DNA from 2 places in the Rhodococcus sp. FW305-130 genome. Region 1 is predicted to be linked to the other one. Evidence: riboswitches for the same ligand, from Rfam matches in the RefSeq annotation. Region 1 holds a riboswitch; the other holds the start of a gene.
The links. A riboswitch is a leader RNA that binds a small molecule or an ion and turns the genes downstream of it on or off. The one in region 1 is predicted to bind cyclic di-AMP.
Positions count from the first base shown of each region.

Region 2: it holds a riboswitch for cyclic di-AMP, as region 1 does, so the genes downstream of both, AC3WQS_RS17800 (C40 family peptidase) here and AC3WQS_RS03685 (transglycosylase family protein) in region 1, are expected to answer to the same signal.

Region 1 covers NZ_JBYTAP010000001.1:756,556-764,384, forward strand. Annotated here, with positions in the region: gene AC3WQS_RS03670 (hypothetical protein) at 264-389, opposite strand; gene AC3WQS_RS03675 (helicase-associated domain-containing protein) at 477-2,801, opposite strand; gene AC3WQS_RS03680 (hypothetical protein) at 2,862-3,050, shown strand; gene AC3WQS_RS03685 (transglycosylase family protein) at 3,134-3,697, opposite strand; cyclic di-AMP (ydaO/yuaA leader) riboswitch at 3,706-3,915, opposite strand; gene AC3WQS_RS03690 (YncE family protein) at 4,310-5,707, shown strand; gene AC3WQS_RS03695 (YccF domain-containing protein) at 5,829-6,218, opposite strand; gene AC3WQS_RS03700 (hypothetical protein) at 6,252-6,479, opposite strand; gene AC3WQS_RS03705 (cold-shock protein) at 6,695-7,108, shown strand; gene AC3WQS_RS03710 (DUF2771 domain-containing protein) at 7,197-7,664, opposite strand; gene AC3WQS_RS03715 (MFS transporter) at 7,691-7,829, opposite strand, start outside.
Region 2 covers NZ_JBYTAP010000005.1:335,594-343,422, forward strand. Annotated here, with positions in the region: gene AC3WQS_RS17790 (Lrp/AsnC family transcriptional regulator) at 1-186, opposite strand, end outside; gene AC3WQS_RS17795 (DEDD exonuclease domain-containing protein) at 265-2,025, opposite strand; cyclic di-AMP (ydaO/yuaA leader) riboswitch at 2,547-2,725, shown strand; gene AC3WQS_RS17800 (C40 family peptidase) at 2,740-3,297, shown strand; gene AC3WQS_RS17805 (C40 family peptidase) at 3,622-4,674, shown strand; gene AC3WQS_RS17810 (hypothetical protein) at 4,749-6,107, shown strand; gene AC3WQS_RS17815 (glycosyltransferase family 4 protein) at 6,215-7,342, shown strand; gene AC3WQS_RS17820 (AMP-dependent synthetase/ligase) at 7,428-7,829, opposite strand, start outside.

The DNA of each region.
Region 1 (7,829 bases):
AGGGTGTGGATTGTTCTTTTCACGATGGTTGATTCTCTTTCTGCGGTAAATCCGAAAGAAGTATTCCGGATTGCCGAGCGTGTTCGTCGAGGACACACAGTGATGCAAGGGTCATGCCCGCTGCGTAGCCGCGCGAGCGTGCATCAGTTCCTCGACTACGTGACTTGAACAGGTTGAATGTTTCGTGCAGGTGCACGAGGGTGTCGGTGGAGGCAGGCATTGGTCAGCTTCGCAGTCAGCTCGTCTTCCTCTGGACTGTGCTGTCAGCTCCGCTTCCGCTTACGAATGAACTCGGAAGACTCCGTATTTTTCGCCCGCTTTTCCGCGCGGCGTTCCTTGATCGACTGAGCGGGTTTCTTCATGTTCTTTCCCGGCGCCTTGTCAGCCATTGTCGCTCCTCATTTTTCGAAGTGGCAATCACAAACTGACCTCGACCATACTTCATTTACAGAAAAAAGCCAGTTGCTTCTTTTCTGCTACTTTTTTCCGGAGTCGACGGGGCTGACGGAAGTAATGCGGTGCAACGTGAAACGGCGTACGGCACCACTTGCCGGGTCGAAGGCGTCCAGCTGTCCGCCGCCCACGCTGACGGGGTCGACGATGCGATGAGTCGCTACCCCCTGAGCGTCGACATAGCCGATGTTGACGCTCGAATTGTCCCGGGCCGCTGTGGCCAGTAACGCGATGGTGGCGGCATTGTTCTCCCTCGAACCGTCCGTCCGGACACCACCACGGCCCGGGGCGGACGCGCGGTCACCTGCTCGCATCGTGCGTACCAACGACGCCAATTGATCCGCCGACGGGCTCGCGGGCATTCGCGACGCCGGTCGGCTGCGACGGTTCGGTACACGCGCCCCGCGTGGGCGGAGATCGACCAACGTGCCCGAGGAGTCCTCACCTGCCGGCGCGAATCCGGCTGCGCGCAGCTCGGCCAGGACCTCGCGCAGTGGGGCCTGCGAAATCGCGACTGTGGGAGCCAAGGCGCGCAATGCCAGGGGCTCCGCCACCGCCGAAGCGAGGACCTCCGCCAGCAGTGATGCGTCCTCACATCGAATGAACGACGCCGCCACTCCGGCACGCAGTCGCCCGTGTCGACGGGCGACATCGTCGATCAGATACGAAAGTGATTGGGGAACAGGCGTCTTCGATTTCGAGGCGAACATCGCATGCAGTTCGGTGGCCGTCAGACCGGCGTCGAGCGCACGACGCACGCTGTCCTCGCTGATGCGGTACATGGACGCCGATCCTGCCGACTCGATGTCCGCGACCAGGCTCACCTGCTCGAGCAGGTCCGGTACGAGCGGGCCGGGCGCAACCAGAGTCAGATCTGCCTGGACCAGGATGTAGTCGATGGGCTCGGGTAGCGCGGACTGCATTTCGGCTTCGGCGTGCCCGCCGTGCAGCAAAGCTCGTCCAGGTGACGACAACGCGCCGCGGGCCACCAGTCCGAGCGCGGCGGCCTCGTCCAGAGTCCGCTCGATTGCGAACGTCCGTAGGCGCCCGCTCCATCGCGGGCGTCGCCACGCCAGTAGTCGACTTACCTCGACGGCCGATGCAGTCTGGCCACTGTCGAGTTCGGAGAGTAGTCCCAGAATGGCCTGGCGATCGCGCGGAGCCGCCGGGGCCCGGCCTTCCTCGGACAGCGCCGCGATGGGCTTGTCGGTGGAATCCCTCAGCCCGATCATCCACGGAACTCGCGGTACGTCGACCCAGGCGGACGCCAGCACCTCCCACCGACGAGCTGTGGACGCGTTGAGCCAGCCGTCGACGGCGAGTGTGGGCGTCCAGTATTCGTCCGCGTTGTCCGAGACCGGCGCCGGGTCGGGCGTTCCACTGGCGATGAGTCCGGCTGCCGAGAGCAATTCGACGAGCAGGCTCACTCGCGCTTCGTCGAGATCGGCCGTCTTGGCCACGCGTCGTAGTTCTCGAACACCGAGTCCACCGGCTCGCAGTGCTGGGGCCGGTGCTGCGCCCAGAACAGCGATCACGCTCTCGCATTGGCGTACCAACTCGAGCGCCTCGCCGGCCGCTGAGGCGTTCACGTCCGCGGGTTTGAGTTTGTCGCCCCCGATGACGGGTGCGGTCAGCGTCGTCGGATCGAAAACCGGCTCGCCGCGGATGACCTGACGAACCGTCGCCGGAAGCTCGACGGTCTGCTCGTCGAGCCACCGCAGCAGGCCGGCCGCCAGCAGTCGCTGAACCGGGCGCTCAGGCGGCGTTCCGGGGGCGGCGTCGCGGGTGCGACCGATCGGGCTGGAGTTGGCGAGAGTCTCGAGGAGATCCCGCTCGCGGGTGTCCAGAGCGTCGAGGGCTGCCGAGATCTCGGTCTCGGTCATCGCCTCGGCAGGTTCGAGGGCTCGCCCCACACGCCACGGAATCATCCCGATGACTGCCGGGACGACGCTGATGGAATCGACACCCCAGACGAGGGCGGACGCACGCATCTTCGACAGTGACTTGTCGACGGCCTTCTTGGTGACCTTGCCCTTGCCGGTCAGGGCGCGTTCGGCGATTGCACTGTTGAGCTCCGCCCGCGTCATCGGAGTTTCCTCGGCGCCAGCCAGTGCCAACAATTCGAGAAGACCGAAATCGAGGGTGTCGAGTTCGTCCGCCGCTCGGCTGACCGACGCGCGTTGCTGCGCCCGACCACTGAGAACCACCATCGTGCTCGGCGGCGGTACGGCCAGATCGGGGCGCAGACGCAGCAACTCCGTCAACTCGGCGTCACTGCGCGCCGAGAGCCAATCGGTCAGACTTTCGGCTGCGGAACTGCCCGCCGGGGTGCCACGTGTTTCGGTCATCAGGTATCAGATTAGAGACCTGGTCTGTACGGCGTAACGGCGTCCTGTCAAAATGACTTCGTGGCCAACAATTCGAAGCAACACTATGTAGATCCAGGATGGCCGGAAACTGCAGACGGAGATCACGCAGTGACCGAATTGTCATCGACCCGCGCAGGTGGACTTTCACCCTTCGGCGAGGACACCACCTTTCCGGTTCCGGTGGAGTCACTTCCTTACGTACACCCGCACACCGTCATCAACCGATAACAACTCGACACGAAGAAGGCCCGCACCGATTCGGTGCGGGCCTTCTTGATGTTCGAGCGTCCGAGCGGACAGTCTTACCGGTGTTACTTGAGGAACGTCTTCGCGGTGTCGGCGACTGCGAGGATCTGCGGGTCGACCGGGATGCCGTTGGCCTTGGCGAACGCGATTGCCTGATCGATGGCGTCAGCGACCGGGTGTGCAACGGTCTGAGCGACCTGCTGTGCCGGAGCCGGAGCTGCCTGAGGAGCCGTGGTGGCCGGAGCGGAACGCTCGGTGGCGCCGCTGCTCAGTCCGAGGCTGGAGGAGCAGGACGGCCATGCGCCCCAACCCTGGTTTGCGAGAACACGCTCGGCAACAACGATCTGCTGCTCGCGGGTGGCCTGGTTTGCGGTGGCTGCGTACTGTCCGCCGCCGTGTGCGTTCCACGTGCTGGGGGAGAACTGCAGTCCGCCCTGGTAACCGTTGCCGGTGTTGATGGCCCAGTTTCCGCCGGCCTCACACTGGGCGAGACGATCCCAGTCGGAGTCGGGGGCAGCGCTTGCGGTTCCGGTGGCTGCAATTCCTGCTACGCCCATGATGGCGCCGGTGACGGCGACCTTGGCGACAGTGCGACCGGTGGTGGTGGGCTTGCGATGGCGTCCGCTCATGATGGTCGAAATCCTCTCCACACGCGCCTGCGAGGTCAGCTGTCGGGTTCGGGCTGAGAGGTCGCCCGGCCTCGCCTTTCCTGGCTGGAAAGGGTCTGGCTTCACCCCAAGATTCGGTCTTGCGATCGAACCGGTGTCCACTGGAGAACTTTTCTGTTCTCACAGAGGACTTTGGGTCCCCCGTCCTCGTCCCTGGAATGCTCTGTCGGAAGTCCGGTACCCGCGGGACAAGGCTTGGCGCGGCGGGCCGGAGGTGGCCGAGTTTCCCGGCCGAAAACGACGGTAACGGCTCGAGTCTCTCGTGTCACCATTTGATAACGCGGCGTGGCGAAGGACGTACAACGCGTCACACAAAGCGCAGGAGACTCTTCCCAGGTAGGTGGGGGTGCCTGAGTGAATGTCCGGTTGTGTCCGTTCCGTTATCCACCCGTAATGTGAGCAAGGTCACACGTTATGTGGAAATGGAATTCCGGCCGAGTGAGAGGTGCGCCGATCCAGGTCGAAGATGTGTCCTGTGTCTCAACATCGAGATTGAAACTTAGGTTAGGTTTGCCTGACTTGCCCCGAATGGGCAGGGTTCGCAGAGTCTTCCAAAGAAGTAGGGCACCCCTCATGAAACTGCAATACCGTCGGCGTGCGGTCACCGCGTCACTCGCCGTCGCCGCTGCTGCTGTCGGCCTGGCCGTCACTGCTCCCGCTGCACACGCCTCACCCGAGGATCCGACACACGGTGTTGTCGGAAGCTATTCCGCAACCCAGCCCGGCGACATCGTCGTCGACTCGGCAACCCACCGCGGATACATCACGCAGTACGGCGGACCGACCAGCTCGTTGTCCGTCGTCGACACGAACACCGGCAAGTCCGTCGGCACCATCGACGGTGTCGTCGGTTACCCGTCGGCACTTGCCGTGGACTCGGACCTCGGACGCGCATACGTGTCCTCCTCCTACGGCGGCGCGATCTCGATTGTCGACACGAAGACCGGCAAGGTCGAAAAGACGGTCACGCTGAGCGAGAAGAACCCCGACGGCTCGCGGCCGCAGATCAACGATGTCGTCGTCGACCCCACAACACACCGCGCGTACTTCTCGGACTACAAGTCCGGCAACATCCGAGTCGTCGACCCCAACGCCGCCGACGCCGTGTCGAGCATTCTGGTCGACAAGTCGGCAACGCCGACCAAGCTCGCCTTCGACAGTGTCCGCGGCTTTCTCTACATCGCGGACACCAACTTCTTCGACGAGAATTACGGCCGCACGCTGTGGCAGGCGGACGTACGCAAGGGCGGAGCACTCAAGTCGATCGTGCGTGCCGACAACCTCTACCCGGTCGACGTCGATGTCGACACGAACACCGGCAACATCTACATGACCGACACCCGGGCAACCAACCTGTGGGCGATCACCCCGGCCGGCGCGGTTCTGTCGAAGACCACGCTGTCTCCGACCGCGATTCCCAACGGCGTGGTCGTCGACGCTGCTGCAGGCATTGCATATGTCGCGGACGTCATGAACGGACACCTGTGGTCGGTCGATCTGACGACCCGCGCCACCACCGCTCTGACCGATACCAAGGTTCCGGCACTGGAGAAGGTCAAAAACCTCGCGCTCGACACCTCGACCGGCGCCATCGCGTCGACGACCAACGGGGGCAAGGTGACCGTCGTTGCTGCGTACCCGCTACCCGCGACCGTTGAACTGCCTGCCGCTCAGGTCGGTAAGGCGTATTCGCAGAAGCTCACTGCCGCTGATACCCGGGCAACCTTTGCGCTCACCAACGGTGCTCTGCCCGGCGGACTGACCCTCGCACAGGACGGCACCATCTCGGGAACCCCCACGGCCGTCGGCAGCGTCACCGTCGAGATCACTGCGAAGAGCGTGCTTTCGCGCGCTTCGAGTGTGACCATCGTGGTCTCCGAGGGTCCGGTCGGCCCCGTTGATCCGGGCAACCCGGGAACGGGTACCGGTTCGCTCGGTAACCTCCCCGGACTCGGTAGCCTCGGCCGCTGATCCGACCTGATACGAGAGAACCCGACCACAGCACCTGCAGTGGTCGGGTTCTTCTGTCTCCGGGCCCGCTTACGCGTAATTGACGCGGTCCACGGCTATGCGTAATTGACGCGGTCCACGGCTATGCATAATTGACGCGGTCCACGTCGACGATCTCCTTGCCGAGCGGCATCAGCGAGATCGGAATCATCTTCAGGTTCGCGACCGCGAGCGGAATTCCGATGATCGTGATCGCCATCGCGACGGCGGTGACGATGTGTCCGATCGCCAACCAGATACCGGCGATGATCACCCAGATGACATTGCCGATCATCGAACCGACGCCAGCGGTCGGCTTGTCGACGACGGTCTTACCGAACGGCCACAGTGCGTAGATGCCGATGCGGAATGCCGCGATTCCGAAGGGAATCGTGATGATGAGGATGCAGCAGATGATGCCTGCGGCGAAGTAGCCCAACGCCAGCCAGAAGCCGCCGAACACCAGCCAGATCACGTTCAGGAGGATTCTCATGGTCAGTGACCTTTCGGTTGAAGGCGGGGGTGATCAGCGCACGCGTCGGCCGGATCTGAGTGTGTAGACGATGGCCAGAAGGAAGCCGATCGGGCACGCGAGTGCCACCAGGTACAACGCCAGGCCGGGCGGGGTGTCGCTGAAGATGTGGACTGCGAAGATGGCCACGATCGCCAGGAATCCGACGATGAACAGTGCCATCGCCGTACGGAACAGACCGTTTCCGGTGCCGGAAGTGCGCGGGTTCGGTTGAGGGTCCACACCTACGAGGATAGTGCCTGTAAACCTGGGTGCCGACCCGGGTTCGTCACAGGTAGACTGTTAACAGACTGCGCGCCCCGCTGAAGCAAGTGTGGGGCGCGTTCTTTTGCATTCTTCCACCGGAAGCGATGCGAGCAAGGCCATGAGGCTCTTCCGAGAGCCTCCCGAGCACATTGGGGCAGATGCCCCAGTCGAGTGATGAGCAGGTGAACGCGGTGCCGACCGGCAAGGTGAAGTGGTACGACGTCGAAAAGGGTTTCGGCTTTCTGTCGCAGGAAGAGGGCGAGGACGTCTACGTCCGTGCTTCCGCTCTCCCCGAGGGCGTCGAAGGCTTGAAGGCCGGCCAGCGCGTCGAGTTCGGCATGGCTGCGGGCCGCCGCGGTCCGCAGGCGCTGAGCCTGAAGGTGCTGGAGCCGGCGCCGTCGTTGCGGGGCGCTACGGCGACGCGTCGTGAGCCCGTCGAGCGTAAGCACACCCCTGACCAGCTGCACGGCATGGTCGAGGACATGATCACGTTGCTCGAGGCGAAGGTCCAGCCGGATCTGCGCAACGGCAAGTACCCGGACCGCAAGACCGCTCAGCGGATCTCCGAGGTCGTCCGAGCCGTCGCTCGCGAGCTCGATACCTGATCGCTCGATTCGAGCTGCCGTACACGGCTTCGAAACAAAATGCCCTGCACACCAATCGGTGTGCAGGGCATTTTCGTTCTTCCGGGGATCAGGCGGTCTTGATCGACCAGATCAGTAGTCCCTGTTCGCTTCCCTCACCGACGGCGAGGTGGATTTCGACGCCGACGAGTTGCTTGACGGGATCGCTCGAAGATTCGACCGTCACTGCCAGGGCCTCGCCGGGCTCGAAGACTCGGGGTTCGCCGGTCTGGTTGCCGTCGGCATCCTCGTAGACCGCCAGCAGGGCCCACTGCGCATCGGAGACGTCCGTCGACAACGACAGCTGCAGCGGGTAGCCCGCGGGAACGTCGAGGGCATAGATGTCGCCCACCTGGGCGCACTGGGACAGATCGATGGTGCAGAACCCGGCAGGGTTCGTCTCGATCGTCTTGCCGTGTGCGTATGCAGTGATGACCGGCAGCTTTTCGGGGTCGTCGTTGATGTTCTTGATGATCACGAAAAGAACGGAGACGTAAGCAACTAGTGCCACCACCATCAGGACACTGATCGCTGCCACGATCTTCTTTGTTCTCGAGCGCATCATCACTGCGGAGTACTTCCTTGTCCTCGGTTGGATTTACCGGTGTAAATCACTTCGGTCACTTCTTGTTCGGCCAGATCGGGTCGCTTCCCGCCGAGGCCGGGCAGGAGGCTGCTTCCTCGGTAGCTCAGGAAGGTCTGC
Region 2 (7,829 bases), on a different contig from region 1:
CTTGTTGATTCCTCCGGTGACCACGTCGGCGATCTGGGCGTGGTCACGTACCTTCACGATGGCGATCAAGTCGACGTCACCTGCGCACGAGTAGACCTCCGTCACTCCGGACAGGTCGGCGACGGCCTGCGCGGTTTCCGGGATCCGAGCGGACTCGGCGTGAATCATGACGATGGCGTTGATCATTTCTCTCCTCGATTTCCCGGTGGGTTGTGATGACCCGGTGGTTTCGATCGAGCTTAGGGGTGCCGCTCCGTCGTTACGTCATCGATGTTCGGATTCGGTACCGGCCCGCGCGAGTCGGCACCAGGCTTCCCACTTGCCGGCGCCGCCCGCAGGTTCGACGTAGCCGGATGTCGCCGACACGATTCGGACACCGTCCGATGCGAGCCACCGTGCGATCAGGCCCAGTTCTTCGGGTGACGCGCCGCGGAACGGTGCGTCGTCCGGTAGGACGGTTTCGGCTGCCGCGGTGATGGCGTCGACGACGGGCATCGGGTGAGTTCCACGTCTGGCGAGCCCGGCGGACGCGAGACGTCCGGAACGGATCACCGACAGCTCCCAGCCGCCGTCCCCGGTGGGACGGGCGAGAATCAGTTGTTCGATCGCCGCGACTGCTGCAAGTCGCTGAGTGCGCCGCACTGCGGTAGAGACTGCGACCGTTCGGTCACGCAGACGAGCAGCATTCTCGAACAACGCGTGTTCGGACAGCTCGTCTATTCGCGCCTGCATTTGTTGGAGGGGAGCGTCGTTGGTTCCCCGGAAGAATCCACGCACAGTCTCAGGGGCGGCCGCGTAGTCCTGCGCAGTGAGTTCCGGTGCCCAGGAGGCGGGACACGCCCCCAGTTCGCGAGCGGGGCAGTCAGGGCCGTGAACGGCGCCGCGCCCGAGACGTTTGGTGCACGTGCGTAGGCGGCTGAACTCTGCGACGGTGTCGGCGACTTCTACTGCGTCGCCGCGAGAGGTGAACGGGCCGATCGAATCGGCCGTAGGCGTGCGAACCACGGACAGTCTGGGAAACGCCTCGTCGGTGAGAGTGATCCACCATCCTCTTTTGGGGAATTTGGAGCGACGGTTGTACGGGGGTGCATGCGCGCTCAGTAGTCGTAGTTCACGCACCCCTGCCTCGAGCGCATGGGCGCACTCGACATGGTCGACGCGGGTGGCGAGCGCGACCATTTCCTTCATCCTGCCGCGGGTCTCCGAACCGGTGAAGTAGTTGCGGACGCGGCGTCGAAGGTCGGTAGCAGTTCCTATATAGAGGGCTTCGTCCGAAGGGCCTCGGAAAAGGTAGACACCCGGGCTTCGCGGCAGGTTTGCGGCGAAGGACCGTTTGGCCCGCTGATGTGAGGAAATGTTGGGCAGGTAGTCGACGAGTTCGCTGTAACTGTGGACGCCTTGGTTCCCGACTCTGTCGATCAACCCGTGTAGGACGTCGACGGTCGCACGCGCGTCGTCGAGCGCGCGGTGCGTCGGTTGGGTGGTCACCTGGAAGAGATGGGCGAGTGCGGAGAGTTTGACCGAAGGCGCCTCGTCGCGGGTGAGCACGCGCCTGGCGAGCTTCACAGTGCACAGCACACGGAACGCCGGCCACGGGCGTGCGCTGCGTGACGCCGCTGCTTTCAGGAAGCCGATGTCGAAGGGCGCGTTGTGTGCCACCAGCACCGCGCCCTCGGCGAATTCGAGAAAAGCGGGTAGGACACGTTCGATGGGAGGTGCGCCGATCAGCATGGCGGTGGTGATTCCGGTCAGTTCGACGATGTACGGCGGAATCGATCGGCCGGGATCGACGAGTGTTGCCATTTCACCGAGCACTTCGCCACCGCGGATCTTGACGGCGCCGATCTCGGTGATGGAGTCCTGGTCGGCGCTTCCACCTGTGGTCTCGAGGTCGACGACGACGAACGTCGTTTCGCTCAGCGGTGTGTCCAGCTCGTCGAAGCTCAGTTGCCGCCCGACGTCGAACTTCTCCCCGTCGGAGAACGGGGACGGAGACGGAAATTCTCGGGCCGAGGCGGGACTCACACCGCAGACAGTAGAAGGACCCCCCGACACGAATTCGAGATTGCATACGCGGAACCCGGCTCACTCCGACTTCCATTGGGAAAGCAACGGATTGACCCCCGACAAAAGTACGAGAGACGAGGATCACACTTGCGGTGGGAACTCGCGAATGCGGACTCCTACCTACTTACCGGTAGGGCGATTCGTGAGGGTGTTGCTACGGCGATCAGTCGCCGAAACCGCCTGATTGATCGAAACGGGTTCTAGTTTCAAGTAATCGGCGTTGAACTGCATGGAAGATCGGATTGTCGGGTTTGGTGACCCTTGCCAGTGGGTAGGAAGCGCAGGTTTGCGGGCCAGGTGAGCCTCGCCGAACAGACCTGTTGTTATCTCTTCGTGACCCGTCCGGCGTATCGCGGGCGCGGCAGCATGATTTCCGGCGAATCGGGCGCGATTGTCACGAAGCGGTCGACATCGTCGCGATCATTTCGTAACCTTCCTGAGACCTAACGAAGTCTTGCCGGACCAAACAGGACCGGCATCGTCAGGAACCGCCTAATCGGGATCTCCGCGAGGAACCCGAACCGGGAACCCAAGTTTCCACTGGGGTGAATCCCGCCTGGGGTGCAGCACGCATGATCGCTGCGGACCACGCGGGTAGGGCTGATCTTCCCAGCCCGAACCCGTCAGCTAACTCGGTCGGCGGATGAATGGAAGAAATGGAGCACCCCTTAAGTGGCGTCACAGAGTTTCAAGCGTTCAGCGCAGTTGGCAGTAGCCGGCGCGCTCGCAGTCGGAGCATTTGCCGCAACCGCTGCACCTGCCTCGGCAGACCCCATCACCATCCCCGGCGTCGGCACCTTCGAGGTTCCGGGCGTTTCTATTCCTCAGTTGCCGGTCATCCCGGGCATCACCGACATCGCACCGGCCGCTCCGGCCGCTCCCATCTCCAGTGTTGGTGAGCAGGCAGTTCGCGCCGCAGAGAGCAAGCTGGGCTCCCCGTACGTGTACGGCGCATCGGGCCCGGACGCATTCGACTGCTCCGGTCTGGTCCAGTGGGCATACAAGCAGGCTGGTCTGAACCTGCCTCGCACGAGCTACGACCAGGCCGCAGCCGGCGTTGCCGTTTCACAGTCCGATCTTCAGGTCGGCGACGTGATCTCCTTCTACGGCGGATCGCACTCGGGCATCTACGCCGGCAACGGCAATGTCATCCACGCGTCGACCGCTGGTCAGCCCGTGAAGCTCGCACCGGTGTCCTCGATGCCGTACGACGGTGCTCGCCGTTACTGATTTCTGAACACGCTCGACGGCTGTCTCCGGTAGACGGTCGGAACGATCCGCCGCTGCAAGGCGGCGGAGCTCGGGGGAGCTCCGGATCTTCGAATGTGGGCCTCGAATCTTTGATTCGAGGCCCACATTTTCGTTTCGCGACAATTCGCCCGGTACTTCACCCCGACACGCCTACCGGCGAGTAGACACAAACGTATGCCGTTCCGTAACCTTATCGAGACATTGCGCGGCCGAGACAGGTACTGTGGATAGTTGACAGCCAGCTAACAGATCGTCGACCGGTCCCGGTCGACGTCGCTTCACCGAGACGGAGAGTTGCATTCCGTGGTTTCATCGAAAAACAACAGTCGAGTACGCGCCGCATTGGCAGTGGGAGTGCTGGCGTTCGGACTCGTCGCAGGGCCTTCGATGCAGGCCGGTGCCGACCCCGTCATCACCAACCCCACCGAGGCGCTCGACAAGCTCGGTGAACTCTCCCGGGTATCCGAGCAGACCAACGAAGCGCTGCACAACGCACAGATCGACCTCGACGCGAAGCTGGCGGTCGCGAATGATGCGGACGCGCGTTCGGCAGCCGATCAGGGTCTTCTCGACGCGGCTTCGGCACGTGTCGCCGAGTTCGCTCCGGCGGTAAACCGTATTGCCACAGCGAATTACCAGGGTGCGCGGACCAATCGCCTCTTTGCGTTGATGGTGAGCGACTCGCCGCAGCAGTTGCTCGATCAGATGTCCGCGCTGGACGTGATTTCCAACGACGCGGCAGTGCAGGTCTCACAGTTCAACCAAGCCACTGCCGAAGCGCGTGCCGCCTCGGAAGCATCGAAGCGTTCGGCCGAAGAAGCGCGGACCGCCGCCGATCAAGCCCGCGCACTCAGTGACGATTTGCAGCGCAAGCAGAGTGAACTGCAGACGCAGATCGCCGACGTGACCAAAGCTTTCCAGAGCCTCACCGACGACGAGCGTAACCAACTGAGCGGTACGCCATTCCCGCCGGACGTCGATCTCAGCAAAATTCTAGCTAACTTGACGCCTGGTTCGGGTGCTGCTGCTCTGCAGGCAGGCCTCACGCGGATCGGTGACCCGTATGTCTGGGGCGCGACCGGCCCGAACGAGTTCGACTGCTCAGGTCTGGTCGTATGGGCCTACAAGCAAATTGGGAAGACTCTGCCGCGTTCGAGCCAAGCGCAGGCGCAGGGCGGTGTACCGGTGTCGAGGGACCAACTACAGCCCGGTGACGTCGTGACTTTCTACAGCGACAACTCGCATGTCGGTATCTACGCCGGCGACGGAAACATTCTGCATGCGTCGACGTTCGGCGTACCGGTGAAGGTTCAGTCGATGGCAGGCATGGAGTTCTCCACTGCGCGTCGTTACTGACGGCTTGCTGCGCCCGAGCGGCGTGTGGCCAGCCGCCGTGAAGCGTCGAGTCGAGTTCTCCTACACTCGGCACCGTGCCGACTGAACCGATGACGACGCCCGACGTCGGCGCAGATCGACCACGCCGTTGGGAGTATCCAGCCCTCGTGGCGCTCGGCGTTGCCGTGGTGCTCGTTCTAGGGTTGACGATCTTCCTGACGAACAGGTCCGATTCCGACGAAAATGCGGCCAGTGAGCAGGACGCCGACCGCACCGCGCAGGTACAAGCATTTCTCGATGCATGGGCTGCGGCGCAGATGTCCGACGATCCGTCGGGGCTGGCGAAGTTCGTCGACAGTGCCGCGGCACCCGGTGTGCTCGAAGCGGAAGTTCGACGAGCCACCGCTGCGGGAGCGCTCGACTTTGCCGACTGGGGATACGAGATTCCCAGCGGCGGCCTGACACCGGCGCCGCGAACCGGTGCACCGGACGGAGACGTCGAGGTCTGGAATGCACAGGTTCTGTTGCGATACGCCCTCGACGGCGTTGACGCATTGCCCACTCGCAAGGCAGTGTCCATGACGCTCGCGAAACGCGGCGATCAGTGGTCGGTTCTTGCGGACGGGTCGATCGTCGGACTGGACGGAGCCCGAACGGCGGGCGAATCCTGGAACGGCCCTTGGGACTTCGGCCCGCTGGCCGTCGCCGAAAATACCGCGGGCAATGCACTCGTGATCGGTCACCCGGGTCAGCAGGCGTTCGTCGACGCTTTGGCGGCCGATGTGGACTCAGCCATCGAGAACACGACGCAGTTGTGGGGGCCGTGGTGGTCCGAGCGCGCGGTGCTCATGGTGGCGGGGTCCGCGGAGGAGTTCACCGCACTGGTCGGCTCCCATCACGACGGCGCTTCGATTGCCGCAGTGTCGGTCGCGGATGCAACGGCGGACGGGTCTTCCGACGTGAGCGGCCAGCGGGTGGTCTTCTCACCTGCCGCGGCTTCGAGGCTGACCGACATCACCAGGCGAACGGTGTTGCGCCACGAGCTCATGCACATAGCCGCCCGATCGAAAACCCGTGACGGGTCGCCGATGTGGGTGTTGGAAGGGTTCGCCGAATACGCGGGAAATCGTGGATCCTCGCGGGCCTGGGGTGAGATCGCGCCGACTCTGGCAGCAGCGGTCCGCTCCGGCGATACTCCGACAGAGTTTCCGGACGACACACAGTTCGGCGGTGTCCCGGTCGTGAGTTCACTGGCGTACGAATCGGCGTGGTCTATCAACGCGTATATCGCTGATCGATTCGGCGAGGCGAAGCTGACCGACCTCTTTCGCGCCCTCGCCTCCGGAAAGATGACGGCCGAAGACCTCGACTCGCGGATCCGAGCGGTCCTCGGCGTCGGAACCGAGGAACTGCGAGTCGGCTGGGTCGACTGGACCAACAGCCATCTGGGCTGAGCAGTTCGCGGCTGGGTCAGTTGCAGCGGCGAGGTGAGCTTCGCAAGTCTCGAAGCACTGCGTGCCCTTGTCACGACTCCAAGCACAGCGTGCCCTACGGTGGACGGATGCGCCGGACCCTCTTGGTGACCAACGATTTTCCTCCTCGCCCCGGAGGTATCCAGTCTTATCTCCACACGTTTGCCGGGCACCTGCCGGCGGACAAGTTGGTGGTGTACGCACCGCGGTGGCGGGGCGACTCGCACAAGAAGTTCGATGCGGCACAGCCTTTCGAGGTCGTTCGGCACCCGACGACACTGATGCTGCCGTCGCCCTTTGTCGCTCGTCGGGCCGCGAAGCTGGTCAAGAAGCACGACTGTGAGTCGGTGTGGTTCGGTGCGGCAGCGCCCTTGGCGTTGTTGGCGCCGGTTGTTCGACGCGCCGGAGCGAGCCGAGTGATCGCGAGTACTCACGGCCACGAGGTCGGGTGGTCGATGATTCCCGGTGCGCGGCAGTCGTTGCGTGTTATCGGCGATCACACGGATGCGGTGACGTTTGTCAGCAAATACACCCGTGGACGGTTCTCGGCGGCTTTCGGCCCGCAAGCGGCGCTCGAGCACCTTCCGTCCGGAGTGGACACGTCGGTGTTCCACCCGGACTCGGTCGCCCGCGCAGAACTGCGCAAGCGATACGGGCTGGGGGAGCGGCCCACGATCCTGTGCCTGTCGCGGCTCGTGCCACGCAAGGGGCAGGACATGCTCATCAAGGCGCTGCCGACCATTCGCAAGAGCGTCGACGGGGCGGTACTGGTGATAGTCGGCGGTGGACCGTACGAGGACCACCTCCGTCAATTGACACGTAAGACCGGGATGGACGATCACGTCGTCTTCACCGGCACGGTGCCCGCCGCAGAGTTGGCGGCTCACCACACGATTGCCGACGTGTTTGCCATGCCGTGTCGCACGCGAGGCGCGGGATTGGATGTCGAAGGACTGGGAATCGTCTACCTCGAGGCCTCGGCGACCGGCGTTCCGGTCATCGCCGGCCGCAGTGGTGGCGCTCCGGAAACCGTGCAGCAGAACAAGACCGGGCTCGTGGTCGACGGCACCTCTGTTCGCGACGTCGCCGAATCCGTGATCGAGGTGCTGTCCGATCGTGATCGAGCGGCCGCGATGGGAGCCGCCGGCCGGGCGTGGGTTGCCGAAGACTGGAAGTGGGACACGCTCGCTTCGAAGCTGCGTAATCTGCTCGGCTGAGCCACCGGGACTCGAACGCAAACGGCCCGCACCGAATTCGGTGCGGGCCGTTCGTTGCGGCTGCGAGAAGCTGCTTGCCGAAAACCTACTTGGCGTAGATCTTTTCGATGTCGGCGGCAAAGCTCTCGTGCACGACGTTGCGCTTGAGCTTCATCGTGGGCGTGAGTTCGCCTGTGTCCTCGGAGAAGTCGACCGGAAGAATGCGGAACTTCTTGATCGCCTCGGCGTGTGAGACGAGCTTGTTGGCCTCGTCGATGGCGTCCTGGATTTCACCGACCAGTTCGCCGTCCGAAACCAGGTCGGCAGCTGTGGTTCCCGCGGCCTTGTTGTTGCGCTCGTTCCAGGCGGGAAGTGCCTCGGCGTCGATGGTGATGAGAGCGCCGATGAAAGGCTTCTGGTCGCCGACCACGATGGCCTGGCTGATCAGGGGGTGTGCGCGAAGGGAATCTTCGAGCTGAGCGGGGGAGACGTTCTTGCCGCCTGCCGT